One region of the Pantoea sp. SGAir0215 genome, then DNA from elsewhere that is predicted to be linked to it. Evidence: predicted binding sites of a transcription regulator. Region 1 holds the regulator's gene; each other region holds the start of a gene.
What was found. The regulator CRP, encoded in region 1, controls carbon source genes, mostly activating them, when cyclic AMP is high. The targets are predictions, from matches to a motif close to ATGTGANNNNNNTCACAT.
Positions count from the first base shown of each region.

Region 2: the regulator CRP is predicted to act here: its motif matches at 4,745-4,762, upstream of cdd (cytidine deaminase).
Region 3: the regulator CRP is predicted to act here: its motif matches at 3,671-3,688, upstream of yrbN (protein YrbN).

Region 1 covers NZ_CP028031.1:252,465-259,951, forward strand. Annotated here, with positions in the region: gene C1N64_RS01360 (LacI family DNA-binding transcriptional regulator) at 1-209, shown strand, start outside; gene C1N64_RS01365 (LysE family translocator) at 212-814, opposite strand; gene C1N64_RS01370 (hydrolase) at 867-1,883, shown strand; gene C1N64_RS01375 (YheU family protein) at 1,888-2,106, shown strand; gene C1N64_RS01380 (phosphoribulokinase) at 2,168-3,037, shown strand; gene C1N64_RS01385 (OsmC family protein) at 3,067-3,471, opposite strand; gene crp (cAMP-activated global transcriptional regulator CRP) at 3,774-4,406, shown strand; gene C1N64_RS01395 (YccS/YhfK family putative transporter) at 4,465-6,540, shown strand; gene C1N64_RS01400 (bifunctional acetylornithine/succinyldiaminopimelate transaminase) at 6,542-7,487, opposite strand, start outside.
Region 2 covers NZ_CP028031.1:3,448,225-3,455,711, forward strand. Annotated here, with positions in the region: gene C1N64_RS16065 (GNAT family N-acetyltransferase) at 1-182, shown strand, start outside; gene apbC (iron-sulfur cluster carrier protein ApbC) at 179-1,291, opposite strand; gene metG (methionine--tRNA ligase) at 1,464-3,497, shown strand; gene C1N64_RS16080 (CidA/LrgA family protein) at 3,613-4,005, shown strand; gene C1N64_RS16085 (CidB/LrgB family autolysis modulator) at 3,998-4,690, shown strand; gene cdd (cytidine deaminase) at 4,809-5,693, shown strand; gene C1N64_RS16095 (NAD-dependent malic enzyme) at 5,864-7,487, shown strand, end outside.
Region 3 covers NZ_CP028031.1:1,090,669-1,098,155, reverse strand. Annotated here, with positions in the region: gene C1N64_RS05200 (U32 family peptidase) at 1-418, shown strand, start outside; gene C1N64_RS05195 (luciferase-like monooxygenase) at 531-1,541, shown strand; gene C1N64_RS05190 (DEAD/DEAH family ATP-dependent RNA helicase) at 1,723-3,591, opposite strand; gene yrbN (protein YrbN) at 3,584-3,658, opposite strand; gene nlpI (lipoprotein NlpI) at 3,768-4,652, opposite strand; gene pnp (polyribonucleotide nucleotidyltransferase) at 4,782-6,911, opposite strand; gene rpsO (30S ribosomal protein S15) at 7,217-7,486, opposite strand.

The DNA.
Region 1 (7,487 bases):
TGCGTGTCCCGGAAGACCTTGCCGTCGTGGGGTTTGACGGCATTCCCTTTACCAGCAGCCTGAATCCACCGTTAACCACCATCGAACAGCCCATGTATCAACTGGGCGCGCGCAGCGTGCAGCTGTTGCTGAAAAAAATTCGCCAGCCGCACGCGCCGGTTGTTCGCGAAGTGTTGCCCTGGACGCGCCTGGAGCGCGCATCCAGCTAAGCTCAGTGCCAGATCAGCAATACGCAGGCCGCCGTTAACAGCCCCATGCTCAGGTTAAAGCGTTTCCAGGCGCGGGGACTACGTAAAATACGGCCGATCATCGCACCAAAGCCCATCCAGATAACGCCTGCAACCAGATTGACCATAACCATGCCAAGACTGATTAACAGGACAGAATGGCGATAGCCCGCACCGGCCAGACTAAAACTGGCGACGGCACCCAGCGCCATGAGCCAGGCTTTGGGGTTGATCAGTTGTAATAAGCCTCCCTGCCAGAACGGCATAGGTGCGACAGGCGCCGCATCGGTTTCCAGTTTCTCATAGGCTGCGGTGGCAATCTTCCAGGCCAGCCACAGCAGGTAAAGGCTACCGGCAATTTTCAGGATGAGATGCAGGGAGGGATAAAGCAGTATCAATCCACCCACGCCAAACGCTACCAGCAGCAGCATTAGCTGCATGCCGATCATAATGCCGATCATCAACGGGAGGGTGCGCAAAAAACCAAAATTGGCCCCCGAGGCGGTGAGTAACATATTATTAGGTCCGGGTGTAATCGCCGCGACCCAAAGAAAGCCTAATAATGATAAAAACAGACTGAGTTCCATTAACCCGGGTTCTCCTCCCTTAGTGAAAACTTATCGAAGCTAACAGTGTGATATGGAACAGACAAGCCTTTACAACATGAAATTTTCGGGCCCTGACGACGCGGCGTTCATTCCCCTGCCCGGTCTGGGCAACCCGCACCTGCAAACCATTCTGCCGCGGTTGATACGGCGGACGAAAAGGTTAACGCCACACTGGCAGCGGCTGGATTTACCTGACGGTGACTTTGTTGATTTGGCCTGGAGTGAAGATCCTCAGTTTGCCCGGCATAAACCGCGCGTGGTGCTGTTTCATGGCCTGGAAGGAAGTTTCCACAGTCCCTATATTCATGGCCTGATGCTGCAGTGCAAACAGCGTGGCTGGCTGGCGGTAGTAATGCACTTTCGCGGCTGCAGCGGTGAGCCGAACCGTCTGAACCGGATATACCACTCCGGTGAAACCGAGGATGCGCGTTTTTTCCTGCACTGGCTGACGACGCGCTGGGGCCGGGTACCCACAACTGCTGTCGGCTTCTCGCTGGGCGGGAATATGCTCGGTTGCCTGTTAGGCCAGCAAGGTGATGAAGCCCTGATCGACGCGGGCGTGATTGTGTCTGCGCCCCTGATGCTGGAACCCTGCAGCGCCCGACTGGAGCGCGGCTTTTCACAGGTTTATCAGCGTTACCTGTTAAGCCAGTTAAAAAAGAATGCCCAGCGTAAACTGCGGGCCTGGCCCGACACGTTGCCGGTGAACCTCATTCAGCTTAACGCCCTGCGCCGTCTGCGGGACTTTGACGACGCGATCACGGCCCGGGCGCATGGTTTTGCCGACGCCACGGATTATTACCGTCGCGCCAGCGCTATGCCGCGACTTAAGTTCGTGACAAAACCGCTGCTCATCATCCATGCAAAAGATGACCCGTTCATGAGCGATGAGGTGATCCCGCAGCCTGCGCAATTATCTGCCACTATTACCTATCAGCTGACACAGCAGGGTGGGCATGTTGGTTTCGTCAGTGGCACCCTGCGTCAGCCTCGGTTGTGGCTGGAGCAGCGCGTGCCACAGTGGATTTCCTCTTATCTGGATAACTGATTCTGTGATTATTCCCTGGGAACAGGTTTCCCCCGAAACCCTTGAAAATCTTATCGAAGCGTTTGTTTTGCGTGAAGGCACGGATTACGGCGAGCAGGAGCTCAGCCTGACGGAAAAAGTCGCCGATGTGCGTCGTCAGCTGGAGCACGGCGAGGTCGTTCTGGTATGGTCGGAACTGCACGAGTCGGTCAACATCATGCGCAAAAGCGAGTTTCGTGGCTGATGCAACGAACGGAAAATCGTGCTAACAATGCTCATCGCCCGACGTCACAGGGACTTCAACTATGTCTGCACGCCATCCGATTATCGCGGTAACGGGCTCCAGCGGTGCGGGAACCACCACCACCAGTCTGGCGTTCCGTAAAATTTTTCAGCAACTCGGTTTGCACGCTGCCGAACTGGAAGGGGACAGTTTTCACCGCTTTACCCGCCCCGAAATGGACATGGCTATCCGAAAAGCGCGCGATCTGGGGCGACATATCAGCTACTTTGGCCCGGAGGCGAATGATTTTGGCCTGCTGGAGCAAACGTTCGTCGAATACGGCGAACACGGTAAGGGCCAGTCGCGTAAGTATCTGCACACCTATGATGAAGCCGTTCCCTGGAACCAGGTTCCCGGCACCTTCACGCCCTGGCAACCGTTACCTCCGGATACGGATGTGCTGTTTTATGAAGGCTTGCACGGCGGCGTGGTGACTGCACAACACAATGTGGCGGAAAAAGTCGATTTGCTGGTCGGCGTCGTGCCCATCGTCAACCTGGAGTGGATTCAGAAACTGGTGCGCGATACCAGCGAGCGTGGCCATTCACGCGAAGCGGTGATGGATTCGGTAGTGCGTTCCATGGAAGATTACATCAATTTCATTACGCCGCAGTTTTCACGAACCCATATTAACTTTCAGCGCGTCCCCACGGTGGATACCTCTAATCCCTTTGCCGCGCGCACCATCCCTTCGCTGGATGAAAGCTTTGTGGTTATCCACTTTCAGGGGCTGGAAGACATTGATTTTCCCTATCTGCTGGCCATGCTGCAGGGATCGTTTATTTCCAATATCAACACGTTGGTGGTACCCGGCGGCAAAATGGGACTGGCGATGGAGTTAATTATGGCGCCGTTAGTAAAACGGCTCATGGAAGGGAAACGGATTGAATAACCACAGAGGCCAGCCTGGCCTCTGTGAGATTACAGCGCAATCACTTCGTAGCTGTGGGTAATGTTGACGCCTTTGCCTAACATGATGGCGACAGAGCAATATTTTTCCGCGGACAGATCGACAGCGCGTGCCACGGCTTTATCCGAAAGTGCGTTGCCGCTGACGATAAAATGCAGATTGATATGGGTAAAGATGCGGGGGGCTTCTTCCCGACGTTCAGACGATAGTTTCACTTCGCAATCAACCACATCGTTGCGGCCTTTTTGCAAAATTGACACAACGTCAATGGCGCTGCATCCCCCTGCCGCCATCAGCACCATCTCCATAGGGCTCGGCGCTTTATCGCCAGAATTGCCATCCATCAGTACCTGATGGCCGGACGATGATTCCCCCAGGAATGTTAACCCTTCAACCCATTTGACGCGTGCCTGCATAATTTTGACCTCAGAATACCCTGTTTTGGCTCAGCGTACGCTTTTGCCTGGGAAACAGCAATCCAGAGAAAACGCCATCTTGCTGAAGCGAGACAACACAAGACAGTCGACGTAAGCTGTGCTACAAACAGAGCTGAAAATATTTTTCGTCATCCGAAGACGAAGCCGGGAAGAATGATGCGCACTGCGCCGAATGCAGCCCGAATAATTTCCTGAATGGAAAGACGCTTAACGCTTACATCGCCTGGCAGGGAAACAGAGCCCTGTATTTTGGGCACGATTACAACAGAGGATAATAGCGAATGGTTCTCGGCAAACCGCAAACAGACCCTACACTTGAATGGTTCCTGTCCCATTGCCATATTCACAAGTATCCATCCAAAAGTACGCTCATTCATCAAGGTGAAAAGGCGGAAACGCTTTACTACATCGTTAAAGGTTCCGTTGCGGTACTGATTAAGGATGAAGAAGGCAAGGAGATGATTCTGTCCTATCTGAATCAGGGCGACTTTATTGGTGAGCTTGGCCTGTTCGAAGAAGGTCAGGAGCGCAGCGCCTGGGTACGTGCGAAAACCGCGTGCGAAGTGGCAGAGATTTCCTACAAAAAATTCCGTCAGCTGATTCAGGTGAATCCGGACATCCTCATGCGCCTCTCCTCGCAAATGGCGCGCCGTCTGCAGGTCACATCGGAAAAAGTGGGCAACCTCGCGTTCCTTGATGTCACCGGTCGCATTGCGCAGACGTTGCTCAACCTGGCGAAACAGCCGGATGCCATGACGCATCCTGACGGCATGCAAATCAAAATTACGCGTCAGGAAATTGGCCAAATCGTGGGATGTTCACGTGAAACCGTGGGACGTATTTTGAAGATGCTGGAAGACCAGAATCTGATCTCCGCACACGGCAAAACAATTGTTGTTTACGGCACGCGCTAAGCTTTATTCTTCACGGCATAATGGCAACGTTATGCCGTGAATTATTTGCGTTGAGCCGATGTGGCGAAGAATAATTTATCACCCTGAAGTTAACTATGCCCTGCGCCAGACACTGGTGTTGTGTCTCCCCGTCGCGCTCGGCTGGCTGTTTGGCGATCTGCAAAAAGGATTGCTATTCTCATTGGTGCCTGCCTGCTGCAATATTGCCGGTCTGGATACGCCCCACAAACGTTTCTTTAAACGCCTGATTGTCGGCGGCAGCCTGTTTGCCCTGGGTAGCTTACTGATGCAGTGGCTTCTGTTTAAAGACGTGCCCTTACCGCTTATTCTTTTCGCCCTGCCTTTGCTGCTGGGCGTGACAGGTGAAATCAGCCCACTGCACGCACGGTTACTCCCTGCCACACTGATCGCAGCGATATTTACCACCAGCCTGATTGGCCGCATGCCCATTTACGTACCGCCCCTGCTCTACATCGGCGGTACGCTGTGGTATGGCCTGTTTAACTGGTTCTGGTTTTGGCTGTGGAAAGAGCAGCCAATGCGTGAAAGCCTGAGTCTGATTTACCGCGAACTGGCGAACTATTGTGACGCCAAGTACACCTTGCTGACGCAACTTACCGATCCGGAGAAGGCGCTACCACCGTTGCTGGCGCGGCAGCAAAAAGCAATCGACCTCATCAACACCTGTTATCAGCAGATGCATATGCTGTCCGCCAGCCGCGATCACAGTCATAAGCGACTGACCCGCGCTTTTCAGGTCGCACTGGATTTACAGGAACACATTTCTGTCAGCCTGCATCAGCCAGAAGAAGTGCAAAAACTGGTAGAACAAAGCCATGCAGAGGCCGTGATTCGCTGGAATGCGAAAACCATTTCCGCCCGTTTACGTGAGCTGGCAGACAACATCCTGTACCACCAACTGTCCAGTCGCTTTGATATGGACAAGCAGCTGGGGGCACTGGAAAAAATCGCCCGTCAGCACCCGGACAATCCGGTAGGAAATTTTTGCCTTTATCACTTCAGCCGCATCGCACGGGTACTGCGTACACAAAAGCCCCTTTATCAGCGTGATTTGATGGCGGATCGCCAGCGCCGTTTACCGCTTCTGCCCGCACTCAGAAGCTATCTCTCGCTGCGCTCATCTGCCCTGCGCACGGCCGGACGTTTTTCTGTGATGCTGATGCTGGGTAGCGGGCTGGCGCTGTTCTTTTCGATTCCCAAACCCTACTGGATTCTGATGACCATTATGTTTGTCAGCCAGAGTAACTACAGCGCCACACGGGTGCGTATTCAGCACCGTGCGCTGGGCACCTTTGCCGGGCTGGTGATTGCGGCAGCCTCGCTGCGGCTGGATGTCCCTGAACCGCTGGTGTTGAGCATCATGCTGGTGATTACCTTTATCAGCTATCGCTTTACCCGCCAGTTTTACGGCTGGTCGATGGTGGGATTCACGGTCACCGCAGTATATACCCTGCAACTTCTGTCACTTAACGGCGCACAATTCTTACTGCCGCGCCTGCTGGATACCCTGATGGGCTGCCTGATTGCGTTTGGCGGAACGTTATGGCTTTGGCCGCAATGGCAAAGTGCCCTGCTACGACAAAACGCACATGATGTGCTTGAGGCTTTCCAGGACGCGTTACGCATGTTGCTTGGTCCGGAACAGTCTCCCGAGGTACTCGCCTATCAGCGCGTTAACGTTAATCAGGCCCACAATGCAGTCTTTAACTCACTAAATCAGGCGATGCAGGAGCCGGGGTTTAACGCACGCTATTTACAGGATATGCGTTTATGGGTCACGCACAGCCAGTTTATCGTTGAGCACATCAACGCCATGACGATTCTGGCACGCGAACATACCATGCTGCCGCCTACGCTGGCGGAGCACTATCTGCAATGGTGTGAAATTGCGCTGCAGCGTTGCCAGCAGCGGCTTGAATATGACGGCGAAAGTTCGCAAACCGATCTGTTACAGGGAATTGAAGATATCAACGAGGGACCGGTCACAGTACTGGAGCAGCACATCAGGCGCATTCTGGATCATCTTAAGGTGATGCACACGATCTCATCGCTGGCGTGGAACCAGCGACCGCATCATGGTCGCTGGCTGATTCGTAGTCTGGGTCGAAAATAACTCAGGCAGCCAGGACTTTCCCGACCGCTTTGGCAAAGCGCGCCATGCCTTCTTCAATATCGGCGGGTTCAATAATCAGTGAAGGGGCAAAACGCATCACATCCGTACCAGCCACCAGCACCATAACGCCTTCAGCCGCGGCGGCATTTAGGATATCGCGTGATTTTCCGGCATGTTGCGGCTTCAGGGCCGCGCCTACCAGTAAGCCTTTGCCGCGAATATCGCTAAACAGATCGTAACGGGCATCAATCGCCTTGAGTGCCTCGACAAACTGCTGGCGACGGGATTCCACGCCGTTCAGCACGTCTGGCGTATTGATCAGATCCAGCGCGGTTTCAGCAATCGCACAGGCCAGCGGATTGCCACCATAGGTGGTGCCATGTACGCCAGGAGCCATCGTTGACGCCACCTCCTCGGTGGTCAGCATCGCGCTGACAGGAAAACCACCGCCCAGCGCTTTCGCCGAAGTCAGAATGTCTGGCGTGACGCCGTAGTGCTCATAAGCAAACAGCTTACCGCTGCGCCCCATACCGCTCTGAACTTCATCCAGCACCAGCAACGCCTGATGTTTATCGCAGAGCTCACGCAGCCCCTGCATAAATTCTGGCGTGGCCGGCATGACGCCACCTTCACCCTGAATGGGCTCAACGACAATCGCACAGGTGTGGTCGTCGATAACGGCTTTCACTGCCGCCAAATCGTTGAATGGCACATGCACAATGTCAGCGGGTTTCGGGCCAAAACCGTCGGAATATTTTGGCTGGCCGCCTACCGTGACCGTAAACAGCGTCCGGCCATGAAAGGCATTATGGAAGGCAATAATTTTGCTTTTAAACGGGCTATGACGTTTACAGGCATAATAACGCGCCAGCTTAAACGCGGCCTCGTTGGCTTCTGCGCCGGAGTTGGCAAAAAACACTCTGTCCGCGAAGGTGGCGTTAATCAGT
Region 2 (7,487 bases), 1.3 Mb from region 1:
TCCAGTCACGCTTTACATCAACCGGCGCGCTGAAGTGTCTGCAAATGAACAAGGCCGCCCAGACGTTTTACCTGCAACATGGCTGGAAAGTGATTTCCCAGGGTGAAAGCGATCAAGGCGGCTATCTGTTAATGCATTATCCCCCGGCGTCGCACTATGAGAGCGACGCGCAGAAGGGTTAAAGCGCGCGGAAGGCGATATCGCCGGGAATCACCTCGCCCTGCCAGTAAAGCTGGGCGGCCACACGTCCGGCGAGCTGACGGTACAGCATCGCAAATTCACTGTCCGGCCGACGAATCACCGTTGGCTCGCCATCATCCAGATCTTCACGCAGATGAATATGCAGGGGAAGCTGTGCCAGCAGCCGCGTGCCATAGTCGTCCACCAGCCGTTGCGCCCCGCCGGTACCAAAAATTGGCTCATGGTGACCGCACTGGCTGCAGACGTGGATACTCATGTTCTCCACCACGCCCAGCACCGGGACGTTAACCTTTTCGAACATGACCATGCCTTTGCGTGCATCAATGAGCGCGATGTCCTGTGGCGTAGTGACCACCAGCGCACCGGTGACGGGCACACTCTGCGCGAGCGTTAACTGGATATCTCCGGTTCCTGGCGGCATATCCAGCACCAGATAATCCAGGTCGGGCCACTGGGTTTCGGTAAGTAACTGCATCAGCGCTTTGCTGGCCATAGGGCCGCGCCACACCATCGCGTTATCGTCGGTCACCAGATAGCCGATGGAATTGGTTGCCAGACCATGGGACATGATCGGCGCCATATGGGTGCCGTCAGGCGAGGTCGGGCGCTCTTTTTCACAGCCCAGCATGTTGGGCACGGACGGGCCATAAATATCGGCATCCAGAATACCCACACGTGCGCCTTCGGCCAGCAATGCCAGCGCCATATTAACTGCGGTACTCGATTTGCCCACGCCGCCTTTACCCGAGCTGACCGCGATAATGTTCTTCACGCCGTTAACACCAGGGTGATTTTTCACGCGTTTCAACGTAGCAATCTCGTGACTTAACCGCCAGTCGATGGCCTGCGCGCCGCTCAGACGCAGTAGCTCAGCGCTGGTGTCTGCTTTTAACGTCTCAAACGCACTGTGCCAGGCAAAAGGCATCCGCAGTTCAATATGCAACGTCCCATCCAGCAGCGCCACATGATGCAGCGCCTTCAGGGTAATAAGGTTACGTTGCAGCGTCGGATGCTCAAAGCCGTTCAGAACGCCGGCCACAACGGCGCGTAAGGCTTCTGGTGTATGTGGTTCCCGGGATTGCGCTGTCATCCCCACTCCTTTTCTGCTGTGCTTATGCTGTTTTTCAACGATGTAGTAACAATACTATCAGATGCCGATCGTTTCACGGGCCGCGCGGCGGGAAATCCCTTATGTTTACGCGGCTGTGCCCATCGGTTACCATCTAAGCCCGTTTTTTACTTAACTGAAAGCTACGCAAACTATGACTCAAGTCGCAAAAAAAATTCTGGTAACCTGCGCCCTGCCTTACGCTAACGGCTCAATTCATCTCGGCCACATGCTCGAGCATATTCAGGCGGACATTTGGGTGCGTTATCAGCGAATGCGTGGCAATCAGGTTTACTTCATCTGCGCCGATGACGCCCACGGCACGCCGATCATGCTGAAGGCTCAGCAGTTGGGCATTGCGCCGGAACAGATGATTGCTGAAATGAAACACGAGCACGAAACAGATTTTGCCGGTTTTAACATCAGCTATGATAACTATCACTCAACGCACGGCGACGAGAACCGTGAGCTGGCCGGGCTCATCTATGGTCGCCTGAAAGAGAACGGTTTCATTAAGAACCGCACGATTTCTCAGCTGTACGATCCGGAAAAAGGCATGTTCCTGCCTGACCGTTTCGTGAAAGGCATCTGCCCGAAATGTAAAGCGCCTGACCAGTACGGCGACAATTGCGAGGTGTGCAGCGCGACCTACAGCCCGACCGAACTGATCGATCCGAAATCTGTGGTGTCCGGTGCAACCCCTGTGCTGCGTGATTCCGAGCACTTCTTCTTTGACCTGCCGTCGTTCAGCGAAATGCTGCGCGCCTGGACGCGTTCTGGCGCACTGCAGGAGCAGGTCGCCAATAAAATGCAGGAGTGGTTCGAATCCGGTCTGCAACAGTGGGATATTTCCCGTGATGCGCCGTACTTTGGCTTCGAAATTCCTGGCGCGCCGGGCAAATACTTCTACGTCTGGCTGGATGCGCCGATCGGCTATATGGGCGCGTTTAAGAACCTGTGTGACAAACGCGGCGACATCAGTTTTGACGAATTCTGGCAGCAGGATTCCACCACAGAGCTGTACCACTTCATTGGTAAAGACATCGTCTACTTCCACAGCCTGTTCTGGCCTGCCATGCTGGAAGGCAGCGGCTTCCGCAAACCCAACAACCTGTTTGTGCATGGCTATGTGACCGTAAATGGCGCAAAAATGTCGAAATCGCGCGGAACCTTTATTAAAGCCAGTACCTGGTTACAGCATCTGGATGCCGACAGCCTGCGCTATTACTATGCGGCCAAGCTTTCTTCGCGTATTGATGACATCGACCTGAATCTGGAAGATTTTGTTCAGCGCGTCAACGCCGACATTGTGAACAAAGTGGTCAACCTGGCGTCACGTAATGCCGGTTTTATCACCAAACGCTTTGGCGGCAAGCTGTCCGCAGAACTGGCCGACCCGGCGCTTTATCAAACATTCCTGGACGCATCCGAAAAGATTGGCGAGGCCTGGGCAAGCCGTGAATTTGGCCGGGCGATTCGTGAAATTATGGCGCTGGCCGATCTGGCCAACCGTTATGTTGACGAGCAGGCACCGTGGGTGGTGGCGAAGCAGGAAGGCCGTGATGCCGATCTGCAGGCTATTTGCTCCATGGGCATTAACCTGTTCCGTGTGCTGATGACCTGGCTGAAGCCTGTGCTGCCGTCGCTGAGCGAGCGAGCCGAAGCTTTCCTGAACAGCGAACTCAGCTGGGACGCCATTCAGCAGCCGCTGCTCGACCATCAGGTTGCGCCGTTTAAAGCCCTGTATGGTCGCATTGAGATGGCGAAAGTCGAGGGCCTGATTGAAGCGTCGAAAGCCGACGCGGCTGAAGCCAGTAAACCGACGGTTAGCGGCCCACTGGCGGATGCGCCGATTGGCGATACCATCACGATTGATGACTTTGCCAAAGTTGATATGCGCGTGGCACTGATTGAGAAAGCGGAACTGGTGGACGGCTCAGACAAACTGCTGCGTCTGGAGTTGGATCTGGGCGGCGAGAAGCGCCAGATTTTCTCTGGTATCCGTGCAGCCTATCCTGACCCGGCCGTACTCGTTGGCAAAATGACCATTATCGTGGCGAACCTGGCACCACGTAAAATGCGCTTTGGCGTCTCGGAAGGCATGGTGCTGTCTGCGGGGCCGGGCGGCAAAGACCTGTTCGTGTTGTCTGTCGACAGTGGCGCAGTGCCGGGTATGCCCGTTAAATAAGGCGTTCGCCCTTCCTGCATCTGATGGCAGGAAGGGCCGTTCTGCCTTACGCTGACAGCTGGCACGCCAGATCGTCAGTGCGTAGGATTACGCTCGTTGGAAACAGGAGCCTGTCATGCACACCGTGCTAGCGATAAGTTGGCGTTATCTGCGCGCTTTTACCCTTCTCTATCTCTGTTTATATGCCGGAAACGGCGTAGCAAGGTTGCTGCCCATTACGCTGCCCGGCAGCATTATTGGCATGCTGATTTTGTTTACCCTGCTCGCGTCTCAAATCGTGCCGGTCCACTGGGTTAAGCCCGGTTGTCATCTTATCATTCGCTATATGGCGCTGCTGTTCGTTCCCATCAGTGTGGGCGTCATGAATTACACCGATCTGCTGACCGCGCAGTTTGGCCCTATCGTGGTCTCGTGTCTTGTCAGTACCTTCGCTGTCCTGAGCATCGTGGGGTTAAGCGCCCACAAGCTGCATTCGCGCGTGCCGACGAAAGAGGTGAAGGATGAGTGATATCTGGTGGTCATTGCCCCTGACGCTGGGCGCATTTTTCCTGGCGCGCAGACTGGCTGCCGCGCTGAAGATTGCCCTGCTGAACCCCTTGCTGGTTTCGATGGCGATCATCATTCCCATCCTGCTGTTACTGCAACTGCCCTATACACGTTACTTTGCCGGAAGCCAGGTGCTTAATGCCCTGCTACAGCCCGCCGTGGTCGCACTGGCGCTGCCGCTGTATGAGCAGATGCATCAGATTCGCGCCCGCTGGAAATCCATTATCGGCGTATGCCTGATCGGCAGCCTGACGGCAATGACCTCCGGCACAGCGATCGCCCTGTGGATGGGGGCAACGCCGGAAATCGCCGCCACGATTTTACCTAAATCCGTCACCACACCGATCGCGATGGCGGTATCCGGCTCTCTGCACGGCATTCCCGCTATCAGTGCGATTTGTGTGCTGATAGCCGGTGTGCTCGGTGCGGTATTTGGCCATATGGTGCTGAATCTGTTGGGCGTGAAAAGTAAAGCGGCACGCGGTCTGGCGATTGGTAATGCGTCCCATGCGCTGGGAACCGCCCGGGCGGCGGAACTGGACTTCCAGGAAGGGGCATTTAGTTCGCTGGCACTGGTGATCTGCGGCATCGTAACGTCGTTACTGGCACCCTTTGTTTTTCCGCTGCTACTGCACTGGTTTGGCTAAAACTTTGGGAGAGATCTCGCAAAGTTGAAAACTCTAAGACACGTTGCATTGTCAGAGCGACAGAGATCACATATAAACCGATGTCTGGCACATTGCCTGAAGATTGAATGAGGCTTCCATGCATCCACGTTTCCACTCTGCCTTTGAATTACTGCCGGCTCCCCTGCAAACCGCGCTTCGTCCGGTGCTGAGTGAGCCGGGATTTGACGCGATGCTGCGGGCCGATCAGGTCACCCTCCTGCAACAGCAAACCCAACTGGATGCGGACGCTCTCGCCCTGGCGCTGCTTCCGGTCGCGGCGGCCTGCGCGGTCGCCTCGCTGTCCCGTTTCAACGTCGGTGCCATTGCACGCGGGATAAGCGGTAACTGGTATTTCGGTGCCAATATGGAGTTTGCCGGTGCCACCATGCAGCAAACCGTGCATGCAGAACAAAGCGCTGTTACGCACGCCTGGCTGCGCGGCGAAGCGCGCCTGGAGACCATCACCGTCAACTACACGCCGTGCGGGCATTGCCGCCAGTTCATGAATGAACTTAACAGCGGCACGGCGATTCGTATCAGCCTGCCCCAGCGCCCGGTGCAGACGTTAGCGCACTATCTGCCTGACGCTTTCGGCCCTGGCGACCTGCACATCACCGAACGGCTGATGGATAAGGTGGATCATGGCTTTGTTGTCACGGGCGATGCGCTGTCGCAGGCGGCCATTGACGCGGCCAACCAGAGTCATGCCCCTTACAGCCGCGCGTTCAGTGGCGTTGCAGTGCAAACCGCCTCAGGCCGTATTTTTAGCGGTCGCTATGCGGAAAATGCGGCCTTTAATCCCAGCCTGCCTCCGCTTCAGGCCGCACTGATTTTGCTGAACATGGCCGGCGAATCCTGCGAGGCGATTCAGGCAGCAGCGCTGGCCCAGCCCCGACAGCCTGCGTTAGATCAGTATTCAGCGACGCAGGCAACACTGCGCGCGCTGGGCTGCGACAACCTTAACGTTATCGAGCTGGCGTAAAGCGTAATGCGGGGCACGGTTTTAAACAGTTTCTAAATCTTTTATTTACAAAAGCTGTACATCCGCGAGAAATTTCATAGGATCTGACGCCAGGCCTTCTTTATCAAAATAAACTGGCGTCCTCTACCCTCTTATTGCGCCAGGAACACTCGCAACCGGAGCATTACTGCATGGAACTCGAATACGAAAGTAAACGCCCGCTCTATATTCCCTACGCTGGCCCTATTCTGCTGGAATTTCCCCTGCTGAATAAGGGCAGCGCCTTCAGCATCGAAGAGCGTAACGAATTCAATCTCAACGGCTTACTGCCCGAAGCGGTCGAAACCATTGAAGAGCAGGCGAAACGCGCATGGCGTCAGTTTCAGGACTTCAAAAATAATAACGACAAGCACGTCTACCTGCGCAATATTCAGGACACCAACGAAACCCTGTTCTACCGTCTGCTGGACAATCATCTTGAAGAGATGATGCCAATTATTTATACGCCAACCGTCGGCGCAGCCTGCGAACACTTCTCTGAAATTTATCGCCGCGCCCGTGGTGTGTTCATCTCATATCCCAACCGTGAACACATCGAAGACATGCTGCAAAACGCCACCAAACAGAACGTTAAAGTCATCGTGGTGACCGACGGTGAGCGTATTCTGGGCCTGGGTGACCAGGGCATCGGCGGCATGGGTATTCCGATTGGTAAACTGTCGCTGTATACCGCGTGCGGCGGCATCAGTCCGGCTTACACCTTACCGGTGGTACTGGATGTCGGTACCAATAACCAGCAACTGCTGAACGATCCGCTTTATATGGGCTGGCGTCACCCACGTATTACCGGTGAAGAGTACGATGAATTCGTTAATGAATTTATCCAGGCCGTGAAACGCCGCTGGCCGAAAGTGCTGCTGCAGTTTGAAGACTTTGCGCAGAAAAACGCAATGCCGCTGCTGGAGCGCTATCGCGATGAAGTGTGCTGCTTCAACGATGATATTCAGGGCACCGCTGCTGTCACCGTGGGCACTCTGATTGCCGCCAGTCGTGCTGCCGGAAGCCGTTTGTGCGAACAAAAAGTGGTGTTCCTGGGGGCAGGTTCAGCCGGCTGCGGTATCGCAGAGCAAATCATTGCGCAGATGAAGTCGGAAGGTCTGAGCGATGAAGAGGCGCGTAGCCGCGTAATGATGGTCGACCGCTTTGGCCTGCTCACTGATAAGTTGCCTAACCTGCTCGATTTCCAGAGCAAGCTGGTGCAGAAAAGCGATAACCTCAAAGACTGGGATACGGCCAGTGATGCGATTTCGCTGCTGGACGTAGTGCGCAACGCCAAACCCGATATTCTGATTGGGGTTTCAGGCCAGCCCGGACTGTTCACCGAAGAGATCATCCGCGAGATGCACAAGCACTGCAAACGTCCTATTGTGATGCCGCTCTCTAACCCCACCTCGCGCGTTGAAGCCACGCCAGCGGATATTATCGCCTGGACCGATGGTGCTGCACTGGTCGCGACCGGGAGCCCGTTCTCACCGGTTTCATGGAACGGTAAAACCTATCCGATCGCGCAGTGTAACAACTCCTATATCTTCCCGGGCATCGGTTTAGGGGTGATTGCCTCGGGTGCATCACGCGTAACCGATACCATGCTGATGACCGCCAGCCGCGCACTGGCAGACTGCTCGCCGCTGGTCAACGATGGTGAAGGGCCGGTACTGCCTGAAATCAAAGATATTCAGGGCGTGTCGAAAGTGATCGCAATGGAAGTGGGCAAAGCCGCGCAACTGGCGGGCGTTGCCGTGGTGACCTCGGAAG
Region 3 (7,487 bases), 840 kb from region 1:
CGGTATTCGCGAACAGTTTGAAGTCGAGGTGCTGGCCTATGGGCATTTACCGCTAGCCCTGTCAGCGCGATGCTTTACGGCCCGCTCGGAGAATCGCGCTAAAGATGACTGCGAAACCTGCTGCCGTCATTATCCGAACGGACGCAGGGTGCTTTCGCAGGAGCAACAACAGGTTTTCGTTCTGAACGGTATTCAGACGCTGAGTGGCTACTGTTACAACCTGGGCAACGATCTGGTAAGCATGCACAATTGTGTCGATATTGTGCGACTTTCACCACAAAGCGAGGAAACCTTAAGCCTTGTTGACCGTTTTCGCGACAACGAAGCGGGCCAGGCCCCGTTAGCGATCGAGAAAAACCGGGACTGCAATGGCTACTGGCGTAAACTGCCGGGGATGGTTTTACAGACCACCGACTGAAACGCACATACAGGCAACAGAGAGTGGGCGTAAAGCGTTTTAATATAGCGAATGTTGCGCAATACTTAATAGTGCAGGGTATGAAACCTGCGCTATAACCTCTGGAGTACCCATGTCTGAGAAAAAAAACGTTCGCCTCTCTGTACTCGATCTTGCCCCTGTTCCTCAGGGCGCTACGCCACGTGATGCGTTTCAGAATTCACTTGCGCTGGCACGTCAGGCCGAAGCTCTGGGATTTGAACGTTACTGGTTAGCTGAGCACCATAATATGACCGGCATCGCCAGCGCCGCCACAGCCGTGTTAATCGGCTATCTGGCCGCAAACACCACGACGCTGCGTCTGGGCTCTGGCGGCATTATGTTGCCCAATCACGCGCCGCTGGTGATCGCAGAACAGTTCGGCACCCTGGCATCGCTGTATCCCGATCGCATCGATCTGGGATTAGGCCGTGCGCCAGGATCGGATCAGCGCACGATGCTGGCTTTACGTCGCAACCTGTCAGGCATGCAGGCCGATACGTTTCCGGATGATGTGGCCGAGCTGATTCACTGGTTTGATGCAGAAGCTGGCGCGCAGCCGCCTGTTCAGCCGGTACCTGGTTTAGGGATGAAAATTCCCGTCTGGTTACTGGGTTCCAGCCTGTACAGCGCCCAGCTCTCGGCCAAAATGGGGCTGCCGTTTGCGTTTGCCTCGCATTTCGCACCGGACCAGCTGTTCCAGGCTCTGCATGTTTATCGTGAAAACTTTACACCGTCAGCGCGCCTTGCTGAACCTTATGCTACCGTCTGCATTAACATCGTGGCGGCGGACACGGAAAGCGACGCCCGTTTTCTGTTTACCTCGATGCAGCAGCAGTTTATTAATTTGCGTCGCGGCAAGCCCGGTCCGTTACCTGCCCCGGTGCAGAACATGGACAGTCTCTGGTCGCCGTCAGAACAGTATGGCGTCCAGCAGGCTCTGAGCATGTCGCTGGTCGGGGACGTGGATAAAGTGCGTCACGGTCTGGCCTCGCTGCTGCGTGAAACGCAGGCCGATGAGATCATGGTTAACGGTCAGATTTACGATACCGATGCACGTCTGCACTCCTTTAAGCTGGCGATGGAGGCGGCACGCGGGCTGTAAACGCCTCGTTCTGTTTCGCGCCAGGTAAAAGACAAAGACAAAAAGGGAAGCCTGCTGGCTTCCCTTTACTTATCTTGCTTCCCCGCTGTCTCAGCCGGTCTGCCCTGACATGGATTTACCGCAAGGGCAAAAAAAAGGGAAGCCCGCAGGCTTCCCTTTTTATCATGCGAAATCGTCTCGCTTATGCGTCACGACGACGAGGTGCAGCAGCACCGTCTTCACGACGTGGACCACGACCGCCTTCACGGTTAAAGCTGCGTCCACCTTCACGACCACCTTCACGGCGCTCAGAAGAGAAACGACGGCCCTGACCTTCAGGACGAGGACCACGACGCTCGCCAGAACCTGAACGACGCTCACCACGGCCACCTTCATGCGGCTGTGCATCACCCAGCAGTTGCATATTCATCGGCTTGTTGAGAATACGCGTACGGGTAAAGTGCTGCAGGACATCGCCCGGCATGCCTTTCGGCAGTTCGATCGTCGAGTGCGTACCAAACAGTTTGATGTTACCGATGTAACGGCTGCTGATGTCGCCTTCGTTAGCAATCGCGCCAACGATGTGACGAACTTCAACACCGTCATCACGGCCCACTTCAATGCGATACAGCTGCATGTCGCCAACATCGCGACGCTCACGACGTGGACGATCGCCATCACGGCTGTCACGTGGACCACGGCTGTCGCGACGATCGTCACGCTCACGGAATTCGCGGCGCGGAGGACGCGGTGCGTCAGCAGGTACGATCAGCGGACGCTCACCCTGTGCCATTTTCAGCAGGGCGGCAGCCAGCGTTTCGATATCCAGCTCTTCTTCAGGCTGCATTTTGGTCAGCAGTGCACGGTACTGTTCCAGATCGCTGCTTTCCAGTTGCTGCTGAACTTTCGCGGCAAACTTAGCCAGACGACGCTGACCCAGCAGCTCTGCGTTTGGCAGCTCAACTTCCGGAATAGTCAGCTTCATGGTGCGTTCGATGTTGCGCAGCAGACGACGCTCGCGGTTCTCAACGAACAGCAGTGCGCGCCCCGCACGACCCGCACGACCCGTACGGCCAATACGGTGAACGTAAGATTCGGCGTCCATCGGGATATCGTAGTTAACAACCAGGCTGATACGCTCAACGTCCAGGCCACGGGCCGCAACGTCAGTCGCGATCAGGATGTCCAGACGACCATCTTTCAAACGCTCCAGCGTCTGCTCACGCAGGGCCTGGTTCATATCACCGTTCAGGGCCGCGCTGTTGTAACCGCTACGCTCCAGCGCTTCAGCGACTTCCAGAGTGGCATTTTTGGTACGAACGAAGATGATCGCCGCATCAAAATCTTCTGCTTCCAGGAAGCGAACCAGTGCATCGGTTTTACGGCCGTAAGCCGTCCAGTAGCTCTGGCTGATGTCAGGACGCGTTGTCAGGCTCGACTGAATACGCACTTCCTGCGGATCTTTCATGAAACGCTTGGTGATGCGACGAATCGCTTCTGGCATGGTGGCAGAGAACAGCGCGGTCTGATGACCTTCCGGGATCTGCGCCATGATGGTTTCAACGTCCTCGATGAAGCCCATACGTAACATTTCATCTGCTTCGTCCAGCACCAGACCACGCAGATTAGACAGATCTAACGTGCCACGCTTCAGGTGATCCAGCAGACGACCTGGGGTGCCCACAACAACCTGGGGTCCCTGGCGCAGAGCACGCAGCTGCACGTCATAACGCTGGCCGCCGTAAAGGGCAACTACGTTCAGACCGCGCATGTGCTTAGAGAATTCGGTCATCGCTTCAGCAACCTGAACCGCCAGTTCGCGGGTCGGAGCCAGCACCAAAATTTGCGGTGCTTTAATAGTCGGATCAATGTTGTTTAACAGCGGCAGAGAGAACGCTGCCGTTTTACCACTCCCGGTCTGCGCCATGCCTAACACGTCACGGCCCGCCAACAGGTGAGGAATACACTCAGCCTGGATTGGGGATGGCTTTACGTAGCCCATGCCGTTCAGTGATTCAAGGATGTCGGCGTTCAGGCCAAGGTCTGCAAAAGTGGTTTGAATATCAGTCATGTAGTACACGTGCCTCGTTGATTGCGGCGGCCAGTCTACATAACTCGTCGTGAAAACTTTCAGTCATTTTCATCAAAAAGTGTGAACCGGCTCAAATTAGAAGTTTTGACGAACAGAAAAGCCCTCATCCCTGAAGATGATGACTTGACAGGTTTACAGGCAAAAAAGTTCGTCAGCTATTGCTGGTCAGATTCTGATAAATCGTCTTGTGCCTGGCCGAGTAGCGCCAGTTCCAACAATGCGTATCGGTGTTCAACAAAGTTATTCACGTTGTTGGCGACCGCCAGTTTGAACAACGCTTCTGCGTTGTCCTTCTCCCCCAGACTTAGGTAATACTTACCTAAATAGAAGTTGGTTTCACTGAGATGTTCAGCGAGCGAGGTGTTATCCGTTGCGTCCGCCTTGAGACGTTCCATCAGTGTTGCTTCGCTGATGTCGCCCAGGTAGAACTCGACAATATTCCATCCCCATTGGTCCTTAACCGCTTTGTCGTAACGCTGTTTAAGCGCCACTTTTGCTTTGGCTGCGTCCATCTTGCTTTCAACAAGATAGAGCCACAAGCTACGGAAAGGATCGTTAGGATCGTCTTGATAAAACGCCAGCAGATCATCTTGCGCTAACTTGTATCGACCACCGTAATAGAGGGCGATACCACGATTTAAATGCGCATAGTTGTAAGTTGGATCAAGCTCAAGTACAGAATCAAAAGCTTCATAGGCGGCATCATAGTTGCCCGCCTGCGTTAAGTATATACCAAGATAGTTAAACACTTCTGGCATATCAGGTCTTATAGACAGCGCTTGCGAAAAATCGTTCCGCGCTAATGCCCTCAGACCCAGACTATCATACAACACTCCGCGCTCATATAACAGCTGTGCGCGTTCATCATCGGTAAGGGCTCGACTGGCAAGAATTTGTTCCATGCGAGCCAGAATCACTTCCTGCTGCAGTGTGGGCTGTAAAGGTACTGCAAGAACTTCGTTCTTACGCCAATTGGAGTTGCTGCATCCTGCCAGCGTCAAAGCTGTCGCAACAAAACACCAGCGCAAAAAAGGCTTCATTTCCCACTCCCGAATACAAACATTGGGACAACCGTCCTGTTATCCGCCTGCTGTGCACAAGGATTCCTGCCCTCGCGATGACACAAAAGCCTCCCCCTGCCAGGCAAGGAGAGGCAAATCAGGAAAGACTTATTCAGCGTCAGGTGCGCTCTCAGCTGCAACAGCCTCAGGCTTGGTTTCTGTCGCTTCTTTGATGCTCAGACGGACACGGCCCTGGCGATCCACTTCCATCACCTTCACCGGTACTTCCTGACCCATCTGCAGATAATCCGTCACTTTCTCAACGCGCTTATCAGCGATTTGTGAAATATGCACCAGACCTTCTTTGCCGCCGCCGATAGCAACGAAAGCACCGAAATCGACAATGCGCGTGACTTTACCGCTGTAAATGCGGCCCACTTCGATTTCAGCGGTGATCTCTTCGATGCGACGAATCGCTTCTTTCGCTTTCAGGCCATCAGTTGCCGCGATTTTCACCGTACCGTCATCTTCGATTTCGATGGTGGTGCCGGTTTCTTCGGTCAGCGCACGGATAACAGAACCGCCTTTACCGATCACATCTTTGATCTTATCTGAACTGATCTTGATGGTGTAAATGCGCGGTGCGAACTCAGAGATTTCCTGACGCGGCGTGCTGATAGCCTGCTCCATCACGCCCAGAATGTGCAGACGTGCACCTTTGGCCTGATTCAGCGCTACCTGCATGATCTCGCGGGTGATGCCTTCAATTTTGATGTCCATCTGCAGCGCGGTGATACCGTCACGGCTACCCGCCACTTTGAAGTCCATATCACCCAGGTGATCTTCATCACCCAGAATGTCAGACAGAACAACAAATTTGTCGTCTTCTTTTACCAGGCCCATCGCGATACCGGCAACAGACGCTTTAATAGGTACGCCCGCGTCCATCAGCGCCAGAGAAGCACCACAGACGGAAGCCATAGAAGATGAACCGTTTGATTCAGTGATTTCAGACACGACACGAACGGTGTAAGGGAAATCTTCCACTTTTGGCATTACGGCCAACACGCCGCGCTTCGCCAGACGACCGTGACCAATTTCACGACGCTTAGGCGAGCCCACCATACCGGTTTCACCTACTGAGTAGGGAGGGAAGTTGTAGTGGAACAGGAAGCTGTCGGTACGCTCACCCATCAGTTCATCCAGGTTCTGCGCATCGCGGGTGGTACCCAGCGTTGCGGTCACCAGCGCCTGTGTTTCACCACGGGTGAACAGGGCTGAACCATGGGTACGCGGCAGTACGCCGGTCCGCACGTCCAGACCACGAATCATGTCTTTTTCACGGCCATCGATACGCGGCTCGCCGTTCAGAATACGGGTACGAACAACCGTCTTCTCCAGGCTGTGCACGATATCACCGATTTCAGCCGCATCCAGGGATTCGTCTTCCGCCAGCAGCGCCGCGATGGTTTCGTCTTTGATGGCGTCAACCTGGGCATAACGCGCTTGCTTGTCAGTGATACGGTACGCATCGCTGATACGCGCTTCAGCCAGGGCCGCGACACGTGAAATCAGTGCGGTATTGGCCGCTTCTGGCTGCCAGTCCCAACGCGGTTTGCCCGCTTCAGCGACCAGTGCATTAATGTTTTCAATCACCACCTGCTGCTGATCGTGGCCGAACACCACAGCACCCAGCATTTGTTCTTCAGACAGGATTTCTGCTTCAGATTCCACCATCAGAACGGCGTTCTGCGTACCAGCAACCACCAGATCCAGACGTGACGTTTTCAGTTCGTCAGCCGTTGGGTTCAGTACGTACTGGTCATTGATATAACCCACACGCGCCGCACCGATTGGGCCATTGAAAGGCAGACCCGACAGCGCCAGCGCGGCAGAGGCACCGATCATCGCAACGATGTCTGGGTGAACCTGTGGGTTGACCGAAACAACGGTCGCAATCACCTGAACTTCGTTAACGAACCCTTCCGGGAACAGAGGACGCACCGGACGGTCAATCAGACGTGAAATCAGCGTTTCACCTTCGCTTGGACGACCTTCGCGACGGAAGAAGCTGCCCGGGATACGACCAGCAGCGTAAGTACGCTCCTGATAGTTAACGGTCAGTGGGAAGAAGTCCTGGCCTGGTTTGGTTTTTTTCTGGCCAACAACGGTGACAAAAACAGCGGTGTCATCCATGCTCACCATAACGGCGGCAGTCGCCTGGCGAGCCATCATGCCGGTTTCCAGCGTGACGGTATGTTGACCATATTGGAATTTGCGTACGATCGGATTAAGCAAAATCAAAGTCCTTAACATCGGGGCAGTGCTATCTTGAGCCTGCCATTAATTACCGATCTCCGTTGCATCCTCGCGACTAATGACAACCCTTAACCGCCCCTGCGGTAAAGCCTCTCATTAGCCGCGCGAACCTCTGCAAACAAAGATCACACCCAACAACAATACATGAGTTTGCTCAGGATTGCTGCGCATTGCTTGAAAAAAGGGGCCATAAAGGCCCCCTTTTCATGAAACTCGCACAAATCTGATCGCCAAAGGGGTTTTAGCACACATTTGTGGCATCCCAGACGATCCGATTTTAAGACTTAGCGACGCAGACCGAGGCTTTCGATCAGGCTGCTGTAGCGTGCAACGTCTTTACGCTTCAGGTAGTCCAGCAGCTTACGACGCTGAGATACCATGCGCAGCAGACCGCGGCGGCTGTGGTGGTCTTTTTTGTGCTCAGAGAAGTGGCCCTGCAGATGGCTGATCTGCGCGGTCAACAGTGCAACCTGAACTTCAGTTGAACCGCTGTCGTTAGCACCACGACCATATTTAGCAACGATCTCTGCTTTAGCTTCTACGCTTAGAGACATA